Polymorphobacter megasporae: one gene and its partner. The main gene of each other region encodes a partner of the protein of the gene in region 2 in a complex. Links are inferred from orthologs where the notes say so. Each region holds a gene or a part of one and is shown on either strand. Other genes may lie near its edges. The genes, in order: trxA and trxB.

What was found.
Region 1: the proteins of trxB (region 2) and trxA are in contact, whole or in part, in a crystal structure (PDB 1F6M), measured with the Escherichia coli proteins. The link is inferred for Polymorphobacter megasporae from one-to-one orthologs.

Annotation. Positions count from the first base shown.
Region 1 is NZ_CP081848.1:1,821,358-1,831,904, reverse strand. Bases 4,489-7,343 are described here. They hold trxA (thioredoxin), read right to left. Parts: upstream 6,160-7,343; coding sequence 5,818-6,159; downstream 4,489-5,817. Other genes in these bases: addA (double-strand break repair helicase AddA), read right to left, coding at 6,246-7,343; KTC28_RS08610 (glutathione S-transferase family protein), read left to right, coding at 4,925-5,821; argJ (bifunctional glutamate N-acetyltransferase/amino-acid acetyltransferase ArgJ), read left to right, coding at 4,489-4,895. Also shown: preprotein translocase subunit SecA, read right to left, coding at 1-1,800; KTC28_RS08630 (energy transducer TonB), read right to left, coding at 1,907-2,491; KTC28_RS08625 (GCG_CRPN prefix-to-repeats domain-containing protein), read right to left, coding at 2,580-2,831; KTC28_RS08620 (energy transducer TonB), read right to left, coding at 3,152-3,625; more of argJ, read left to right, coding at 3,669-4,488; more of addA, read right to left, coding at 7,344-9,623; double-strand break repair protein AddB, read right to left, coding at 9,620-10,547. UniProt on the Escherichia coli protein: Participates in various redox reactions through the reversible oxidation of its active center dithiol to a disulfide and catalyzes dithiol-disulfide exchange reactions.
Region 2 is NZ_CP081848.1:2,761,800-2,772,255, reverse strand. The notes cover bases 4,390-7,153. They hold trxB (thioredoxin-disulfide reductase), read right to left. Parts: upstream 6,376-7,153; coding sequence 5,404-6,375; downstream 4,390-5,403. Other genes in these bases: KTC28_RS12920 (Lrp/AsnC family transcriptional regulator), read left to right, coding at 6,487-6,966; KTC28_RS12935 (lysylphosphatidylglycerol synthase domain-containing protein), read right to left, coding at 4,390-5,267. In the rest of the region: KTC28_RS23160 (response regulator transcription factor), read right to left, coding at 1-401; KTC28_RS12960 (PEP-CTERM sorting domain-containing protein), read right to left, coding at 730-1,500; KTC28_RS12950 (Ros/MucR family transcriptional regulator), read left to right, coding at 2,430-2,912; KTC28_RS12945 (DoxX family protein), read left to right, coding at 2,916-3,332; KTC28_RS12940 (MOSC domain-containing protein), read left to right, coding at 3,617-4,213; more of KTC28_RS12935, read right to left, coding at 4,182-4,389; KTC28_RS12915 (TonB-dependent receptor), read right to left, coding at 7,283-10,456.

The DNA of each region.
Region 1 (10,547 bases), 940 kb from region 2 along the record:
CATCATCCGGGCGAGCATGTTCTGCTGGCCGAAGATGCGGAGCAAATCGTCATCGAGGCTGAGATAGAAGCGGCTGAGGCCAGGGTCGCCCTGACGCCCCGAACGTCCGCGTAGCTGGTTGTCGATGCGGCGGCTCTCGTGGCGTTCGGTCCCGAGAACGAATAGCCCGCCGACCTGGCGCACCGCCTCGCGCTCGGCGAGCACCTCGGCCTTGATCCGCGCCATCGCGGCGACGCGCTCGTCACCTTCGACGCCGTCGAGTTCGCGAATGTATCGCGCCTCGTAATTGCCGCCGAGCTGGATGTCGGTGCCGCGCCCAGCCATGTTGGTCGCGATCGTCACCGCGCCGATGCGCCCGGCCTGCTCGACGATGTGCGCTTCCTGCTCGTGGTAGCGCGCGTTGAGGACGACGTGCTCGACCTGTTCCTTCTTGAGGAATTCGCTGAGCAATTCGCTCTTCTCGATCGAGACGGTACCGACGAGAATCGGCTGGCCGCGTTCCTTGGCCTCGCGGATCGTCTTGACGATCGCCTTAAACTTCTCCTCGGCGTTCTTGTAGAATTCGTCGTCGACGTCCTTGCGTTGGACCGGCAGGTTGGTCGGGATCTCGACGACGTTCAGCTTATAGATGTCGAAGAACTCGGCCGCTTCGGTTGCCGCCGTGCCCGTCATGCCGCCAAGCTTGGGGTAGAGCCGGAAGTAATTCTGGAAGGTGATCGACGCGAGCGTCTGGTTCTCGGGCATGATGTCGACGCCTTCCTTAGCCTCGACCGCCTGATGCAGCCCCTCCGCCCAGCGCCGCCCGTCCATCATCCGCCCGGTGAATTCGTCGATGATGATGACCTTGCCGTCGCGGACTATGTAGTCGGTGTCGCGCCGGTAGATCATGTTGGCGCGGAGCGCCTGGTTGAGGTGGTGGACGACCTGGGTGTTCTCGTAATCGTACAGGTTCTCGCCCTCGAGCAGCCCGGCGGCTTCAAGCGCGCGCTCGGCGATCTCGGTGCCATTCTCGGTGAGGATGACCTGCTTCTGCTTCTCGTCGATCTCGACGTCTTCGGTCTTGAACAGCTTCACCACGGCATCGACCTGCATGTACAGCTCGGACTTGTCGTCGGTCGGGCCGGAGATGATCAGCGGGGTCCGTGCCTCGTCGATCAGCACCGAATCGACCTCGTCGGTGACAGCGAAGTTGAACGGCCGCTGGACCATCGCCTCGCGCGCATACTTCATGTTGTCGCGCAGATAGTCGAAGCCGAATTCGTTGTTGGTGCCGTAGGTGATGTCGGCGGCGTACGCCTCGCGGCGGGTCGCATCGTCGAGGTTGGGGACGATGACGCCGATGCTCATGCCGAGAAAGCCGTAGACGCGGCCCATCCACTCGGCGTCGCGCGACGCGAGATAGTCGTTAACGGTGACGACGTGGACGCCCTTGCCTTCCAAGGCATTGAGATAGACCGCGAGCGTAGCGACGAGCGTCTTGCCCTCGCCGGTCCGCATCTCGGCGATCTCGCCGCGGTGGAGGACGATGCCGCCGATCATCTGGACATCGTAATGACGCTGGCCGAGCGCGCGCTTGGCGGCTTCGCGGACGGTGGCGAAGGCTTCGGGAAGAACGTCGTCGAGCGTCTCGCCCGCCGTCAGCCGCGCGCGGAACGCCGCGGTCTGCGCCTGGAGCGCGGCGTCGGACATCGCCGAGATGCTCGGCTCGTGGCTGTTGATCTTGGCAACCAGCGGCGCGAGCGAGCGAACGTAGCGCTCGTTCGACGAGCCGAAGATGCGCTTCGCGATGCCTGCAAACATGGGAACCCTAACCGTAATCCGGGGCGCTGGCGCGCTCTACCGGGACCGGCGGGACATAGGGAGCGGCACCCGCTTAGTCAATTCAGGCGGCCGGCGCACACCTTGGCTATTTTACGGTGACCGGGCCCGTGGCGAAGCCGACGCTGAGGAGCGATACCGCCCGGACCGGGCTGCCCGACGCGTCGCGCACGACGGGCCGCACGAGGTCGCTCACCGCCCCGCATGCAAGCCGGTCGAGTTGCAACACCCCGCTCGACGCGGCGACCGCGCAGGTTTGAACCTTGCCCGTCGGGTCGGCGACGATACGCAGGTCGGTGACGGCTCCTGGCGGCGCGCGATCGACTGTCATCGCGAAGTCGACATCGGACACCGGCAGGGCGCGATTGACAGCGAAACTCTGTCGAACCCGCGCGGCGATCAGCTGGCCGGCCTCGTCGCGGGCGGGCGTAAATCGGGCAACCCGGCCGGCCCGCTCGCACGCAACCTTGTCGACCAACGACGACCCGCTCGACACCGCAACCGTGCAGCGGCTGACCCGTCCCGACGTATCGATGAACATGTCGACCCACGTCACCATCGGTGCGGTGGTGGCCGCGAGCACCGACGCCTGCGAGACGTCGAGCATCTTCGGCGTGAATTGCGGGACCGGCATGGCCCCGAGCAAAGCACCCACGATCATCGTTAACGGCATGACATTCTCCCCAGGGCGACAGACAGCAAAGTGGCCGCAGCGTGTCAATAACGCTGCGGCCACCCGGCTAATTCGAATTCTCTGTGGCTTAGCGGTACCGCCAGCCACCGCGCCAGCGATCGCGATTATGCCAATATCGCTGTCCATCCCAATAGCCGCGGCCATGGTAGTAATTGCCGATAACCAAGCCGGGTGCGACGACGACCGGCCCGCGCATCGGGCGGCAGTGGCCGTACGGGCCGCGGAATGCGCCGGGACCGCAGCCGTCGCGGGCCTGCGCAGCCGTCCCAGCCGCGAGCGTCACGCCAGCGGCAAGCGCGATTGCCAGAAACTTGTTCATGATGATCTCTCCTCACAAATCGAACCTGTTAAACCCCGGCCCGACCGGGCAGTTCCGACGTGCCGGTCTATGCGCGCGTGACTGAAGCGGCGATTTACAGGGTCCAAGAGCACCGTCACCCGGAGCCGGTGCTTTCTGGTCAGTCCGACGGTCTGGACGCCAGAAAGCCGACGCTGACTTCGCGCACGGCGCGAAGCGGTTGCCCATGCCCGTCGCGCCCGGGGCTGAACGCGGTCGCCCTCATCTGCATGCACGCGAGCCGATCGAGCTGAATGGCTCCGCTCGACGTTGCCACATCACAGGTCGAAACACGGCCGGTGTCATCGATCAGGAGACAAGGTCGGCGGTAACACCCTCCCCGGTTTGGGTAGGCGGCTGACGGGAATTGCGAAATCGACGGTTCGTTGGCCAGCGTCACGACCGCGCTTCGCCTCGGTGTCATGCGCCGCCTTAATCTTCGAGGGACGCACGCGCGGATTACGGAGGGAAGTGCTGTTGAAGTCATAGCGCAACACGGCGGCGATTGGATTCCCGTCGGCATCGCGACCTGGGGTGAGACGCGGACCGCGCATAAGCACGTGGCATGCAGCCCGATTGAAGCCTGCCGCCTTGTCCGGCAGCGTAACCTCGCAGTGGACGGGCTGCCCGGTGCTATCGATCGTCACCTCGACTCGCGCCGCGGACCCCTCCCGCGACGCAGCCCTAGCAACCTGATCGATATCGACGACCCATTTCTTGACGGGAACTGGCATCATCGCCGTCGCCACAGCTGCCGCGCCCGCCAAAAGCAACATCGCACTTGTCTCCCCGCTCGCAGGTCAGCAAAGCGGGCAGGCCATGTCAACGATCTCCCCCCTCGCCCGCCCCTTCCCCGCGATGCCGCCGGTCGCAGGTGTCCGCATCGGCACCGCGACGGCGGGGTACAAGGCGTGGACGCGCGCCGACGTCACACTGGTCGAGTTCGCTCCCGGCACCACGGTCGCGGGGGTGACGACGAAGTCGAAGTGCCCGTCACCCGAGGTCGACTGGTGCCGCGCGGCGTTGACCGGGGGGAGCGCCCGCGCGCTGGTGGTAAACGCCGGCAATTCCAACGCCTTCACCGGCCGGTCGGGGCGCGAAGCCAGCCAAGCGCAGGTCGACCGCGCGGCCGCGCTGGTCGGCTGCACCTCGGGCGAGGTCTTCGCCGCGTCGACCGGAGTCATCGGCGTGCCCCTCCCCGCCGACAAGGCGACCGCCGGGGTTGCGGCGGCGTACGCGGCACTGGGGTCCGCGAGCTTCGAGGACGCGACCCACGCGATCGGCACGACCGACACCTTCGCCAAGGGCGCAACCGCGACCGCGTTCATCGGCGCGACGCGAGTCACCGTCTGCGGCATCGTCAAGGGATCGGGGATGATCGCCCCCGACATGGCGACGATGCTCGGCTTCATCTTCACCGACGCGAGCGTCGCCGCACCGCTGCTCCAGACGATGTTGAGCGCGGCTACCGAGCAGACTTTTAACGCGATCACCGTCGACAGCGACACCTCGACGTCGGACACCGTCCTCGCCTTCGCCACCGGCGCGGCGGGCAATTCGCCGATCTCCGCCGTCGACGATCCGGGAGCCGATGGCTTCGCCGCCGCGCTGACCGACGTCTGCCGCAAGCTCGCGCAACTCGTCGTCCGCGACGGTGAAGGCGCGACCAAGTTCGTCACCGTCACCGTCGAAGGCGCCGAGGACGACCGCGCGGCAAAGGTCGTCGCGATGAGCATCGCCAACTCGCCGCTGGTCAAGACCGCGATCGCCGGCGGCGACGCCAACTGGGGGCGCGTCGTCATGGCGGTCGGCAAGGCAGGCGAGGCCGCCGACCGCGACCGGCTCGACATCAGCTTCGGCCCGACGCTGGTGGCGACACGCGGCGCGGTCGTCGACGGTTATGACGAGGCCCCGGTCGCGCGCCATCTGAGCGGGACCGAGATCGAGATCGGCGTCGACCTCCACCTTGGGCACGGCCGCGCCCGGGTGTGGACGTGCGACCTGACCCACGGCTACATCAGCATCAACGGCGACTACCGCAGCTAAGACGGAGCCGGCCACAGGGGAGAGAGCGCGTGACGATCGTCCTGCATCATTACGAGACGTCGCCGTTCAGCGAGGTGCTGCGGCTCGCGCTCGGGCTCAAGAATGCCGATTACTGGTCGGTGATCATCCCCAACATCGCGCCGAAGCCGCTTTTGACCCCGCTGACCGGCGGGTATCGCAAGACCCCGGTGCTCCAGATCGACGCCGACATCTATTGCGACACGTGGATCGCGGCACAGGCGATCGAGGCGCTGCCGGGGCCGACGCTGTATCCCGAGCCGCTCGGCCGTGCTGGCGACTTTATCGCTGCGATGGCGGGCGGCCCGATGTTCTTCGCCGCGGTCGGCGCAGCGATGGCCCCGATCGCCGACAAGATTCCCGACGCCTTCTGGGCCGACCGCGCGGCGCTGTTCGGCCTGTCGCGCGACCTCGTCAAGGCGCGCGCACCGCATAGCCGGGCACAGTTCACGGCGGGCATCGCGCGGCTCGACGACAGCCTCGCAGGTCGCGATTTCATCGGTGGCAATACGCCGGGCTACGCCGACTTCGCGCTGTACATGCTGGCGTGGTTCCAGCGCCGCTTCAACCCCGCCGCGCCGATCCTCGACCCCTATGCAAACGTCAACGCGTGGGAAGCGCGGGTCAAGGCAATCGGTCACGGCAACCCGCATATGTCCGACGCGCAGGATGCACTCGCGCTGGCGCACGGCGCGACCCCCGATCTGAGCGAGGCGATCGACGCTGCGTCGGGGTTCCGCGCGGGTCAGCCGGTGACCGTAGCAACCGAGGACCCGGGGGCCGACAAGGTCGAGGGTAAGCTGCTCAGGCTATCCGACCGCGAAATCGTGATCCGCCGCGACGATCCCGATGCCGGGACCGTCGCGGTGCATTTCCCGCGGCTGGGACAGGTCTTGCGCCCGGCTTAGGCGACCTTCGTCGCGTCGTCGCCGAGTTCCCCCTCAAGCCAGCTCTTGAGATGCGACTTCGGAGCGGCACCGACTTTAGTCGCGACCGCGTTGCCGTCCTTGAACAGGATCATCGTCGGTATGCCGCGGACGCCGTATCGGGTGGGGGCATCGGGGTTCTCGTCGATATTGAGCTTGACGATGTCCACGCCGGCGAGCTCGTCGTTGATCTCCTCGAGCGCGGGACCGATCTGGCGGCACGGACCACACCATTCGGCCCAGAAGTCGACGAGCACCGGGCGGCCCGAGGTGATGACGTCGCTGTGAAACGAGGCGTCGGTAACGTGCTTGGTGGCCATGATCTGCTCCTGATAACGGGATAGAAAGTAAGCGCCGATCGCTCCGTGTTCAACTCGCATGCCGCCCAAGCGTTTCTTGGGGGTGATCAACCAGGCGCGTGAGCCGCGAGCAGCGCCGCGGGCAGCTCGATCAACGTTGCGTCGTGGGTATACAGCAGCGCCGCCTCGACCGCCTTGTCAGGAAATATCCGCGCCAATGCCGCCGCATAGGCCGCCATCTGGCGAAGGTGGTAGGGCACGACCGACGCGGCATCGGCGGGAACCCGCGCGCCGGTCTTGAAGTCGATCACCTGAACGCGGTCGGCTCCGATCAGCAACCGGTCGACGGTTCCGGCGATAACGATGTCGCCAACAGTCGCCGCGATCGGTGCCTCGGCTAGCGCATCGGGGCCAAACAGCGCTGCAAATCGAGGAGCAGCGATGATATCGAGCGCGCACGCGGCGATGCCGTCGCGTTCGACGGCAGGAAGATCGGGAGCGGCGCGCGCGAGCCATGCCGCCGCGACCCCGGTGCGAGCCTCCGCCGCAACCCCCGGCAGCCGCTCGAACAAGGTGTGGAGCAGCTGCCCGCGTCGCGCCGCCGCCTTCGCCGCCGGTCCGGGCGGCGGCTGGGCGACATCGTCTGCCGCAATCGTCGACGGGCTGAGCGGACGCGGCGGGCGCGCTTCGGGGGCGGCAGTCGTCGTCGCCCATTCGGGCAGCGCGATGTCCGCCGGGACATGCACCGCGCGCTGCTCGGGGGTCACGACGGTCCCTGCGCGGTGAACCCGCGCCGATCCCCAGATCGGGTCGGCGTCCTCGGCGAGGTCCCATTCGTTGGTCATCGCGCGCTCGACCGCCTTGTACCAGCTATCGGCAGGCACCTCGGCGGGCTTGTCGCCGCGCGCCTTGGCGAGCGCACCGCCGATGAACAGGAGGTCTTCGGCGCGGGTCAGCGCGACGTAGAGAAGCCGCCAATGCTCGGCAGCAGCAGCCTCGGCGCGCGCCTCAGCCTCGGCGGCGATGATGCCGACCTTGCCCGCCTTGCCGCCGTGGAACACCGGCACCGGCTCGCCGCCGTCGAGCGCGAGCATGACGTGGCCGTCGCGGTCGCGCGGCAGTTCCTTGGTCGCGTCGGCGAGGACAACGACCGGTGCCTGCAACCCTTTCGCGCCGTGTACCGTCATGATCCGCACCGCGTCGACGGGCGCGTCGGGGTCGCGCTTGAGGTCGATGTCGTCCGACTCGATCCAGCTAAGGAATCCTTGCAGCGACGGCGCGTTCGCCGTCTCGAACGCGAGCGCCTGGCCGAGCAACGCTGCGATCTGGTCGCGCGCCTCCGCCCCCAGCCGCCCGAGCAGCCGCTTGCGCCCCTGCAACGGCCCCGACAGGATCGTTTCGAGGAACTCGTATGGCGGCGCGAAATCGGCGAGGCCGAGCGCCGCCGACAGAAACTCACTCGCCGCGCCGCCCGCATCGCGGACCGCCGACCACAAGGTCCCCCGGCGCGGATGCGCGAGCGTGAACAAATCGTCCTGGCTCATCCCGATGAACGGCGAGGTCAGCAGTGCGGCGCACGTCAGGTCGTCGTCGGGCTGGAGCGCGAAGCGGATCAGCGCGAGCAGGTCCTGAACGGCGAGCGGCGCGGTCAACCGCAGCCGGTCGACTCCCGCCACCGGCACCCCGAAGTCGTGGAGCGCGGCGACGAGCGCGCCGACGAACTCACCGCGGCTGCGAACCAGCACGAGGATGTCCTCGGGGCGGCACGTCCGGCCCCGCGCGGGCAGGTCAAGCGCGGTCGCCGGGTTGAGCCACGCCGCGATCTGCCGCGCGAGCTTATGCGCCATCAGCACCTGCGCCGCAGGGAGCCACGGCGCGTCGTCGTCGGTGACTTCCTCGTCGGCCTCGGGGACCAGCGGCGGCCACAGCGTCACGCTGCCGACCGCGTCGGCACGGTGCGCGGCGTGGGGCAGCACGCCTTCGTTCATCCCGAGCGCCTCGTGGCCAAGGTCGTCGATCACCGCGTTGACGACCTCGAGCACCGCCGGTGTCGAGCGGAACGAAAGCGTCATCGGCAGGTCGCTCCAGCCGAGCCCGGCGTCCTCGGCCTTCGCCTTGAAATGCCCCTGCCGCCCCTCGAAGATCTTCGGGTCCGACCCCTGGAAGCTGAAGATCGCCTGCTTGAAGTCGCCGACGACGAACAAGGTGCGCTGGACGTCACGCGCGCCCTCGCCGTCGAAGAACTCGTCGGTCAGCGCCTCGACGATGTCCCACTGCGCCTCGTTGGTGTCCTGCGCCTCGTCGACGAGCAGGTGGTCGATCCGACGGTCGAGCTTGTAGCGGACCCACGCGCTCGCGCCGTCGCCCTTGAGCAGCGCCGCCGCGCGCGCGATCATGTCGTCGTAGTCGATCACCCCGGCGCGGTGCTTGTGAAGCGCGTACGCCCCGCCGAGCCGCGCGCCGACGCGCAGGTGGCGCGCGGCGTTGGCGACCGCGTCAAGCAAGCGGCGGACGGCGGCGACGGCGGTGATCGCCTCGCACAGCGCGTCGGCGAGGGCGATGTCGGCGGGGTCGGCCTTTTTGCCGCCGGGGACGAGGCTGGCACGGCGCTCGCCGTCCTGCCGATGGAAGACGGTGACGAGCTTGTCGAAATGCTCGGCGCGGACAGCGGGCGAACACGCCAGCCACCAGTGCAGGGTGTCGGCGGAATTGAGCGACGTCGCCCCGGCATGGCGTTCGTAGACCCCCGCAAGATGCGTGAGCGCGCCGGTGTCGATCGCCCCACCCGCCGCCTCGAGCACGTCGTCGGCGTTCCCCTCCCCCGGCAGCCCGAAGGCGCGGCGCAGCTTCGGCTCGAACCCCTGCGGGTTGCCCAGCCCCGCAATCGCATCGTGATGCGCGATCAGCGTCGCCGCGATCGTCGCCAGCCGCGCCTCGCCGCTGGCGATCGCCATCGCCGCGACGTCGGCGAGAAACTCGTCGTCGTCGGCCAGCTCGATCGATTCGGCGAGCACCTGCCCGCGCAGCGCCAGCGCCGAGCGATCGTCGAGCGCGGCAAACCCCGGGGCGATCCCCGCCTCGACCGGAAAGCTCGCCAGCAACGACTGGGCGAATCCGTGGATCGTCTGGACCTGCAACCCACCCTTGGCGTCAAGCACGCGCGCGAACAGCTGACGCGCTCGTGCGCACGTCTCGGGGTCGGTGTCGGCGCGGATCGCGGCGAGGTCGGACTTGAGCTCGTTGTCCCCCGCCGCGACCCAGCCACTTAGCCGGTCGAAAATGCGCGTCTGCATCTCCGCTGCGCCGGCCTTGGTAAAGGTTAGTGCGAGAATGCGTTCGGGCGGTGACCCGGCCAGCAGCAGCCGCAGTACCCGCGCGGTCAGCACCTGCGTCTTGCCGGTCCCCGCCGACGCCGACATCCACGCGCTGCCCGCGGGCGACGCGCCATCGGCCTGGACCGGCAGAAGGTGCTGCAGCCCCCTCACGCGCCGTCCGCCATCTTCGGCCGCCCGAGCCATTCGAGGACGCGCGCGAGCTGGTCGTAGTCGTTGCCCTTGGCGTATTCGGGGTGGAGCTTGGCGGTGAACGCCCCGTCCCCGAGCAGCATGTCGTCGCACAATTTGAGGAAATGCGCCTTGGTCGCGGCGATATGGTCGACCGCCATCGTCACCTCGCTGCGGAATTTGAGCGGGTCGCTCGCCTTGCCGGGGTCAGTCCCGCCGCCGAGCTTCCAGTAGCGCATCGCCCCGACCGGCCCTTTGTCGACCCCCGCGAGCCGCCCCTCCTCGGCGAGCCAGCCGAGCAGGCCCATCTGCAGCGCGAAGCCGCCCGCGACCTGCGCGTGGCTCGGCACGACCCCGGTCTTATAGTCGACGATCGCCAGCGCACCGGTGTCGCTGCGGTCGACCCGGTCGGCGGTTCCGTTCAGCGTGATGCCGCTGGCGAGGTCGAGCACGCCCTTCGCCTCGGCGGCTGCTGGGCTCCAGCCCTCCGCCTCCCACGCCGCCATCGTGCTCGCGACCCAGTCCATCGCCCGCCGGACGCGCGGCGCCCACAGCGCGCGCATCAGCGGATGGCCCGACCATTTAAGCAGCTCGGCCTCGATGAAGCGCGGCAGCGTCGCCGGGTCGGCATCGCCGCGCTTGACCCACTCTTCGAGGATCGAATGAACCGCCGTCCCGCGATCGGCCGCGCTGGCGTCGGCATCGAGCGCATCGAGCGCCCGCAGCCGCAGCATCGTCTGCGCATAATAGCTGTACGGATCAGCCTTCAACCGCTCGGCGGCGGTCACCGAAATGCGGCGCGGACGCAGCGCGGCGGCAGGGGCCGGTGCGGGGCGTGTCGCCGACACCTGCGGGGCAGCGTCGAGTGCGCGGGCGAGACCGAGCAGCGCGTCGTCGGGCCGGATC
Region 2 (10,456 bases):
TCATCGAGTTCGCGGAGGGCACAGCGCACACTCGTCAGCAACGCATTCTCATCGACCGGCTTCTCGATGACGTCGACCGCCCCTGCCCGCATTGCGCGCACGGCGGCGGTGACATCGCCGGCACTCGTCATGGCAATCACCGGGAGCGTCGGGCGCGAAGCCGACAATGACGAGATCAGGTCGAAGCCATCCGCTGTATCGACCATGTCGAGGATGATACACCCCGTCGCAAATTCGATAAGCCCGGCGGTTAGTTGCTCGCCAGTGCTGCATAGCCGGACTGCGAAGCCCTGCGCCACAAGAACATGAAACAAACGCGTGCGTGACGCGCCGTTGTTGTCTACAACGTAGACATGCCGGACATTGTTCCATAATCTATTCATGACAAACACCGATTTCATCAGCCATTGTTCGTTATCGTACGTTAGCGAATTCGATAACTAATTGGTGAATAATCATGGTTTATATTTTGTTACTGGTATTTACGACTTGATTTATCAGGAAAGTGTATCTTTCGGCTATAGCGCGCTGAGAGTGAGCTGATCATGCGCTTAGCAATTCATGACGCTGATCAGGGAAAGCACGCGCCCAAAACCGCGGCGTCTAGGCTTCTTTGCTGGAGCGGCCGCCCGAGGGCGGCCGCTCGTCGCAATTCAGTCGGCGCGCCGACCAGATTTAAATCGTCTTCGAGGTCGGCCCCGCCCGTTGCCGGGTCGAGACCAACGCCTTTTAGCAAGCAAGGACTTTGTTATGGCGCCGCCGAAGACGCACTCCCACGAGACCGAAGCCCGCAACCAGCAAGCCCCAAACCTGCGGCTCGGGAACCGCCGCGACCTCGGTCGAGAATGCTCCGGTCGAAACCGCGCGGAAGCTGTTGATCGAGTTGTCGGAGTTGACGCGCGAAAGGAACGGCGTGATCGCGGTGAGCGCGAGCGCGAAATCCTTGTCGAGCAGCGGGTCGAAGGTGCGGAAGTCGGAGCTATACTGCACCGCGCTGACCGGGGGCGTCGAAGCCGTAACCGAACCCGAGCTGCCACGCGCCGTGCCGAAGATCTGGCCGCCGGTGAAGCTGCCCGACAACAGGTTGGCACCCGTCGTATACGTCTTCGACCCGACATGGAGCGTCGCTGCACCGGTGTAGGTGAAGCCGAAGAAGCCGCTGTCGAGAGTCTGGATGACGAGGCCGCCGAGGCTCAGCGCGGGATTGTCGGTCGCGATGCCGCTGAACACGAACGAGCCGTCGAGGATCCCGAGCGAGGCCAGGGGCCCGCCGATGAAGCTGAATTTGACCGCCGTCGAGCCGAGCGACGACGACGTCGGGGTCGAGACGGTGTAGATCAGGCCGTTGCCGACACCGGTCTTCTGGTAGCGCATGTTCGAGCCAGCGGCGGTCGGGAGATACGATGCGAAGATTTCGGTAACCGCAGCGGCTGGCGTGGCGAGCGCGAGGCTCCCTGCTGCGGCTAAGGAGATCATGGTGATTTTTGACAAGACGTTCATCTGGGGCTCCTTGGGTTAACCGACAACTCGACGAAGCCATTCTGGCCAGTTCGCCACCCAAACACTGGTGTGTACGGTGTCGCACAAACCGTGCCAAATGCTCGTCGCCGGGTAAGTGTCTGATAACGTACAGTCTGCAAAACACGGCAGATTAGCGATTGTAAAAAAGCCCGACACTTTGTCGTTTATCATTCGATAGACGCACGATCGAACAACTCATGCGATTTGAAACGATTTGCCGGAATGAATTCTGGGCGTCAGGGGACATAAAATTGCGGGTTAATCTATTGTTTACCAGATTTCCGCTGCTGCGGATCGCGCCATTGAAAACGTGATTAAGTATTGTTGACGTTAATAGTCATGGGCGGTTTAGTTTCAGCAATCTGTTAGGGCAATTCGTTACGCTGACAGACGCGAATACTACAGTGCTGGCCTTGGCGGTTCTCCGACAGTCCGGGCTAGGGGCCGATGAGAAGCGCGTGTGACAAGAGGGCGATCATTTGCGCGGTTGTCGGGTGACGTGTAGACGACCCCGACGGGGCGTAGCTCAGCCTGGTAGAGCACTCGGTTTGGGACCGAGAGGCCGGAGGTTCGAACCCTCTCGCCCCGACCATCGACACTTTCGACCACAGCGCGGACAGTCCTTATGCGATGGATGTCTTTCGGCCGCCCGGACAACTGTGTATCGTTCGTATGTAGCCAAGATAGATGCCGACGTCGTTATCCTTGGCGAATGATAAACTGAACGGCACCTGCCGTCGGATCGAACGGCTTATCGCTCCGCTATTTTATTCATCACGTTTTCAGCTAGCTCGCGTTACGAATTAAAGTGGACACAGGATAGAAGTCTGAATATGCGACAAAAACGCTGATGCTGAACTCATCCGCTTTGTCTTCGTGCCGCACGAACTTTAATATGAGGAATTGAGATGGACAGCACCGTGGGTAATACCGAACTGCTTTCGCTAACGGCGGATATCGTCAGTTCGCATGTGTCCAACAACTCGGTCGCGGTCTCCGACCTCCCGGGTTTGATCAGCAATGTTTACGCTTCGCTTGCCGGGCTTGGCACCGCCGCGGTCCCCGAGAAGGCCAAGCAGGAGCCTGCGGTCTCGGTGCGGTCGTCGATCAAGCCCGATTATATCGTCTGCCTCGAAGACGGTAAGAAATTGAAAATGCTCAAGCGTCACCTGATGACCAGCTACGGCATGACCCCCGACGCGTATCGCGCCAAGTGGTCGCTGCCAGCCGATTACCCGATGGTCGCGCCGAATTACGCCGAGCGCCGCCGCAACCTCGCCATCCGCATCGGACTCGGCAACAAGCGCACCGCCGTCGAAGCCCCCGCCCCCGCGCCCGAGCCGAAGACCCGCGGTCGTCGCAAGCTCGCGGTTGCTGCGCCCAAAGACTAACGCGTGACCGACACGCGACGGGAGACTGTCCGGCGGATTCTGCGCTTCCTGCTGGCGGCGATTTATTTCGTCGCCGGCGTCGTGCATCTGCGGTCGCCGGCCCCGTTTCTTGCGATCACCCCTGAATGGGTGCCGTACCCCCAAACCGTCATCGCCTTCACCGGGTTATGCGAGATCGCCGGGGCGATCGGGTTGTTGACGGCGCGATTCCGCTGGTGGGCGGGCGTTATGCTTGCTGCTTATGCTGTCTGCGTATTCCCGGCGAATATCCGGCACGCGATCGACAATATCGCGGTTGGCGGCAAGACACTCGGATTGTGGTATCACGTGCCGCGGCTGTTGTTCCAGCCGGTCATCGTTTGGTGGGCTTTGTTCGCCGGTAACGTGATCGACTGGCCGTGGCGCCGGCGGCGGGCTTGAGACGACCCGCGATATTGCGCGAAGACGTTGCAAAAAGGGCCGCCCGGATTGCTCCGGACGGCCCACATTGTCGGTCGAAGACCGGAGGGTTCAGCGCGGCGTCACTCCAGTGACACAGGCCGTCAAAAATCCGTTCCTCAGCGCGAGACAATGAGACACTGGATCACCTCCTTTCGTTATCGTGGTCGGGACCTTGATGATCGGATGCGCCGCGAATGATTGCAAGCCCCGGCCGTGTAGTTTCGCTGCAAATTGGGCGAATTGCGCCACTTGGCCCAAATCGCGTGCCGAGCGGCTTCATCAAACGACCGGTGCCGGGGCCGGTCGCGGTCACCCGCAACGGCATCGAGGGTGATGAGCAGGGCGACCTCCGTGTCCACGGCGGGCACGACAAGGCGGTCTACGGCTATGCGGCCGAAGCGTATGACTATTGGCGCACGGCGCAGCCCCAGCATGCCGAACGCCTCGGCCCGGGTGCGATGGGCGAAAATCTGACGATCGCCGGATTCGACGAGAAGACAGTCCACATTGGCGACAAGGTCCGCATCGGCACCGCACTGCTCGAGGTCACCGAACCGCGCCAGCCATGCTTCAAGCTCGCGCTTGCGTTCGACGATCCCCGCCTCGTCCGCGCCTTCACCCGCGCGGGTCGCTGCGGATGGTATTACCGGACGCTCGAGCCCGGACTGATCGCCACCGGCGACGCCTGCGAGTGCATCGATCGCCCCAACCCGGCGTGGACGGTGGCGCGGCTGTTCGAAGTCATCATGGCGCGCGCCTTTTCCCCCGATACCCTCGCCGAGATGGTCGCGATCGAGGGGCTTGCCGAAGGCTGGAAGCTGAAGGCGCTCAGCGGCCTGGCGCTTCTCCGCCGCGACTGAGCGCGGCGTCGGCGTGACCAGCCGCTGCGGCGCGACGGCGGCTGAGCGCGACGAGTTCGGTGCGCGCCAGTAAGGCGAGCCCGACGAAGAACGGGATCAGCGTGTACATCACGCGGAACATGAACAGCGCCGCGAGCACATCCTCCTTGGGCATGTGCGGCAGCATGACGACAACGACGGTCTCGAACACCCCGAGCCCGCCCGGCGCATGGCTCAGCGCCCCGGCGATCATCGCCAACGCATAGATCACGACGACCCCGCTGAACGGCGGCAGGCCGACGTTGGGCAGCAAGACGTACAACGCTCCGGCGGCGGCAACGAGATCGAGCCCGCCGACGACGAGCTGCGCCGCGGTCGACCGCCATCCGGGCAACCGCATCCGCAGGCCGAACAGCTTGAGTTCGCGGCGGTAGCACGCCGCGAACACGACATAGCCGGTCGCACTCGCCAGCAGCAGGATGCCCGCCCAGCGGTTGAGCCCCTTGGGAAGGACGTCGACCGTCGCGGCGATCGCGGGATCCAGGGTCAGGCCGATCCCGGCGGCGAGGACCAGCCCGAGCCAGAAGGTCCAGCCGCACAAGGCGACGATCAGGATGACATCAAGTGGCGCGACACCGACCCGCGAATATAGCCGATAGCGAACCGATCCGCCGGTCAGCGCGGTCATGCCGAGCGTGTGGCTGATCGTGAAGCTGGTGAACGCAGCGGTCGCTACCGTCGACAGCGGCAGGCGGTAGCCGAGATGATCGAGCGCGAGCCAGTCGTAGCCTGTCAGGATCAGATAGCTGATGATCGTCAGCACCGCCGCCAGTCCGAGCGTCGCGGGGCCGGTCGCCGCCATCGCCGCAAGGACCGCATCGAGGGTGATTTCGCGCGATAGTCGGCCGAGCGCGAATACCGCCAGCGCTGCGATCAGTAGCCCCGCTGCCGGTGCGATCGCGTGGCGCCAGAGAAACCCGCGCCCGCCCGCCCGCTGCGTGTCGCACGCGTCGAAGTCGGCGATCAGCGCCGCGGCGGCACCGGTGGGCCCGGAGGGATTCGAACCCCCAACCAAGCCGTTATGAGCGGCCGGCTCTACCATTGAGCTACAGGCCCCGGCGCTCGGCGATTGCCGTAGCGTATCCACGGCCGTCCAAGCAAGATCGCCCATCTCACTTGTGTCATCGGCTGCTGCGTGTCCCAGCCATGGGTCAGGCGTTGACGACCACGCGCACCGGCTCGGCGGCGTGGTGGTGTGCGAGGTAGCGCTCGGCCTCGAGCGCCGCCATGCAGCCCATCCCCGCTGCCGTCACCGCCTGGCGATAGACCTTGTCCTTGACGTCACCTGCCGCGAACACACCCGGGACCGAGGTCGCGGTCGAGTCCGGGGCCGTGATCAGATACCCCTCGTCGTCCATGTCGAGCTTGCCGGCGAACAGCGCCGTCGCGGGAACGTGGCCGATCGCGATGAACAGACCGTCGACCGCGAGCGACCGAACCATGCCGGTCGTCGCATCGAGCAGGTCGATGCCGGTGACGCCGAGCGGCACGTCGGTCCCCTCGACCGCGCCGACCTCGGCATTCCAGATCATCTCGATCTTGGGATTGGCGAACAGCCGCGACTGGTTGGTCTTGTCGGCGCGGAGGGTGTCGCGGCGGTGGATGAGGTAGACCTTGCTCGCGAAGTTGGTCAGGAACATCGCTTCCTCGACCGCGGTGTTGCCGCCGCCGACGACCGCAACGATTTTGCCGCGAAAGAAAAAGCCATCGCACGTCGCGCATGCCGATACGCCGAAGCCGCGAAACCGGGTCTCTGACTCGAGTCCGAGCCAGCGCGCCTGCGCTCCGGTGGCGATGACGATCGTGTCGGCGACATAGCGCGTGCCCGAATCGCCCGTCGCGACATAGGGGTGCCGCGACAGGTCGACCGCGGTGATGATGTCGCTCTTGATCGTCGCGCCGACGTGCTTTGCCTGCTCCGCCATCCGCACCATCAGGTCGGGGCCAAGGACGCTCGTATCGCCCGGCCAGTTCTCCACATCGGTGGTGATCGTCAGCTGCCCGCCGGGCTGCAACCCCTCGACGAGGACCGGGTCGAGCGCGGCCCGCGCCGCATAAACCGCGGCGGTGTAACCTGCCGGGCCTGAGCCAATCACGAGCAGGCGGGTAACGATGTCAGGCAAGCGAAATCTCCTTACCGTGTATGTAGCCCGCCCACATCAATTCGCAACTAATTGCCCATTGCCGCAACATTCTAATAGTATTTGGCGGCGTATCGTTGCAGTGATTGCGGGATGCACCGCTCACGCCTTCAGCTCGATATGATCGACCGGATCATTCTTAGTCACCTGCAGAGCGAAGGGCGGATCACCAATGTCGACCTTGCCGAACGCGCCGGGCTGACCGCGCCGCCATGTCTCAGGCGCGTCCGCGCGCTGGAGGAAGCCGGAGTGATCCGTGGCTACCATGCAGACCTCGATCCCGAATCGATGGGTTACGGCATTACCGTTTTTGCCATGGTCAGCCTCAAGAGCCAGGCCGAGGACGAGTTGCGCGCGTTCGAGGAACATGTCGCGACGCTGCCGCAGGTCCGCGAATGCCACATGCTCAATGGCGAAATCGATTTTATCCTGAAGGTGGTGGCGCACGACCTGCAGGAGTTTCAGCGGTTTCTGACGCGTGAGCTGACCGCTGCACCGAATGTCGACCATGTGCGGACGTCGCTGACGATCCGGACGTCGAAGGTGCTGCCGGGAGTTCCGGTGGACGCCTGAAGCGACCGACGCCGAAGACGAAAATCGCCCTCCGCGATTTTCTACTTCGGCGCGAGTCGCGCAAGGCCGGCCGGCGGGTCGGCGAACCTTCCTCGCCGAACCCGTCCGACGACGGCGCGGGTTTGCCGCGACGCGCCTTCCGAAGGGCAGGACTAACAATAAGCAGCAAAAACAAGAACGACGGGCAAAGCCCGCCGTTTTCGTCGGACGGGTTCGGCGGCTTTATGCCGCCGCCTCGCCGGCCGGGCCTGCCGCGAGTCCGCGCACAGGACGAATTCGCAAGCGCAAATTCTTCCTGTGCGCGACCGCGTTCGGCCTAAAACTTAAACCGTGCGCCAACCCGGATCAGGTAAAGCGACACCGCCGTCGTCGTTACCTCCGCCGGGTTCTGAACCGCCGAGTAGCGATATTGTGTGCAGACCTGGTTCGACGCGGTGTTCGCCACAGCCGCGGTCCCGGTTGCCGTCGCCACCGCAAGGCACTGGACGTTAACCGCGGTTGCCGTCTGCGGGAAGGCGACCTGCGTTACGCCGCCCCAATTATGGTTGAGCAGGTTGGGCATGTTTTCGATGTCGCCGAACAAGGTGATCCGCGACTTGCCGACAAAGGTCGGGATCTCCTGCTCGACATGGAGGTCGATGCGTGTGTTAGCGCGCGACCGGGCAATGTTCTTCGGCGCAACCTGACCGCGGAAGTTCTTGAGTGCGGTCGAGTTGATCAGGTTATCGAGCGCGGTTTGCGTCGCCGCCGTGTCGTAGCTGACGCGCGCGTCGGTCGTGCTCGTCGGGACGTAGAGCAGATAGTGGTTCGAGTTGCCGGTCGTCCCGAACACCGCCGAGCGGCCCGCTTGCAGATCGTTCATTGTATAGCTGTACGGACGGCCCGCACGGGTTTCGCCGAACAGCTGAACGACGGTGCGATAGTCGCGGAAGAAGGCGTGGTCGTAGCCGACGTTATACTTGAACTGCCACTTGGTCTGGTCGCTACTGATTCCGTAAGCGGCCTGGTTTGGATCATTGACTGCCTGGTTGTTGTAGAGCGACCCGGCAACCGACGACGTCGCGTTCGAAACGTCCTTCACGTCCTGGTAGGTGTAGCTGCCCGACAGTGACAGACCCCAGTCGAATTCCTTGTCGAAGCGGACGACCGCGACGTGGCTGCGGCCGAGCGAGGTGTTGCCGATCTGGATATCGGTATTGGTGTCGGCGGTCTGGACGCCGGCTCCGGGTGTCGTGTGGAAGGTGTAGCGCGGGCGGCCATCGGGCAGGACGCCGTTCTGAACCGAGCGGAGGTCGGTGAAAGTCACCGACTCGATCGTCTTCGAGTAGAGATAATCGGCACCGAAGTTGATCCCGAAGAACTTATAGTCTGCCGACAGCGTGAAGCGCTTGTACGACGGGAGCTTGAAGCGTGGGCTCACCGAAGCGGTCGGCGCGGTCAGCAGCGATGCGGTGTTCGTCGTCAGAAAGCTGTTGATCGACGTCGGGATCGTCGTGCCGCTGACCCCGTTGAGCGCGGCGGTGCAGATCGCTGCCGTTGCGGGCGTGTTGTACGGCGCGGCGCAGCCGGTGGTGACGCCGCCTACCGAGGTCGTCCGGATGACCGAGGAGATGCGGTTCTGGAGAGCGCCGGTGTTTGCATAGGAGTTCGAGAAGTAGATGTCGGGGGTGCCGCCGGCAAAGATGCCGCCGCCGCCACGGATGTCGAGGTTGCTGATGCCCTTATAGTCGAAGCTCAGGCGCGGCTGAATCGAATAGAGGCCGCCGAAGCTTTTGCCGTTCGAGAAGCCATAGCGGTTGACGAAATTCTGGTTGACCTTAACCGCGCTATACGACTCGTCGAGGTCGACGCGCGCGCCGTAGGTCACCCGCAATGTGTTGTTGATCGCCCAGTCGTCCTGCAGCCCGAAGGTGTAGGTGCCATACTTGAACTTTGCGCTCGTGCTGCTCGGATCAAGGTTGAGCCCGTTCTGATAATCGAACTGGCTGGCGTTCTTGTTCTGGAAGTCGGCGATCGAGTCGAAGTAGTACGCACCCGCGCTGTACTGGAGGAAGTCGTCGATATCGCGATTCTCGACGTATTCGATCAGTGCCTTGAACGCGTGATTACCCGCCTGATAGCGCATCAGGAACGAGCCGTCATACGTATCGCTGAACAGCGCGTTGGTCTGACGGCTGATATCGGGACCGAAGTAGATCGCGGGCACGCCGGCGCCGCACGTTGTCGGCGTGTCGGCGGTGCCGCCGACCGCAAGGCCGCTCGTCGGCGCAGTGCAGACCTTAAACTGCGCGAAACCGCGGCCCTGCTCGGGGTCCTGTCCCTTTGTCGCCGACTTGTAGACGAACCGCGCTTCGGTCGAGAAGTTGTCGGTCCAGTCCGAGTTCAGCTGTACGATACCGGTACGGAGAAGTTCGGTCAGCTTATAGTCGTTCGACGCGAGGCTGATCGACGGGCCGCTTGTATTCGTCGCCGCGCTGGTATTGTTGCCCGTCACCGACGTGCCCGAGTTCACGAGGATGTCGGTCGCGTCGTACGCATTGATGTACGAGAACGACAGCTTCTGGCGGTCGGACAGGTTGGCATCGAGCTTGATGACGAACTTCTCGTCGATGTTCTTGGTGATCGGCAGGATTCCGCCGGTGTCGTAATTATACACGCTCTTGGCGATCGACTGGATGTTGGCGACCGTCGCGTCGGTAAGGTTGGGCACCTGCGAGGTGGAACCGGGCGACAGCGGCCGCGGATCAGTGTTGCGCTCGTACGACCCCATGAAGAACAACTTGTCCTTGATGATCGGGCCCGACACGGTCGCGCCATAGGTCTCGCTCTTGTAATGGATATTCGGCACGATGATCGCGCCGATCTGGTGGCCCTGAAGGCCGCTCGTGCTCTGCGAATAGAAGCCGTTGACGTGATATTCGTTGGTTCCCGACAGCAGCTGTGTGTCGATGACGCCGCCCTGGAAGTTGCTCTGGCGGATGTCGAACGGAGCGATCGAGACCGAGACCTGCGCGATCGCGTCGAACGGCACGGGGCCGCGCCGCGTCGGGCTGGCGTCAGAGTTGAGGCCGAAGTTGTCGCCGACCTGCGCGCCGTTGATCGTGAAGCGGTTGAAGCGCGGGTTGACGCCAGCGAACGATACCGCGCGGCTGTTGGTGAGGTCGATCGTCGCGAACGGCGAGCGGCGCTCGATGTCGCGGATGTCGCGGTTGACCGAGGCGACCTTGCTGATGTCGACCTGGCTGAGCGTCGTCTGCGGACCGTCCGAGGTAATGCCGGCGCGCTTGATTGCCGAGGCGCTGACGACGATGTCGCCGCCCGCTGCGCCACTGGCGACGTCGATCGGCAGGTCGAAAGGCTGGCCAACCTGGGTGAAGATGTCGGTGACGGTCGAGTTGCCCGAGGTGCTGGCGACCTCGACCTTGTACGGGCCGCCCGAACGCAGGCCGCTCGCGGTGAATGTTCCCGACGAGTCGGTCACGGCGCGCGA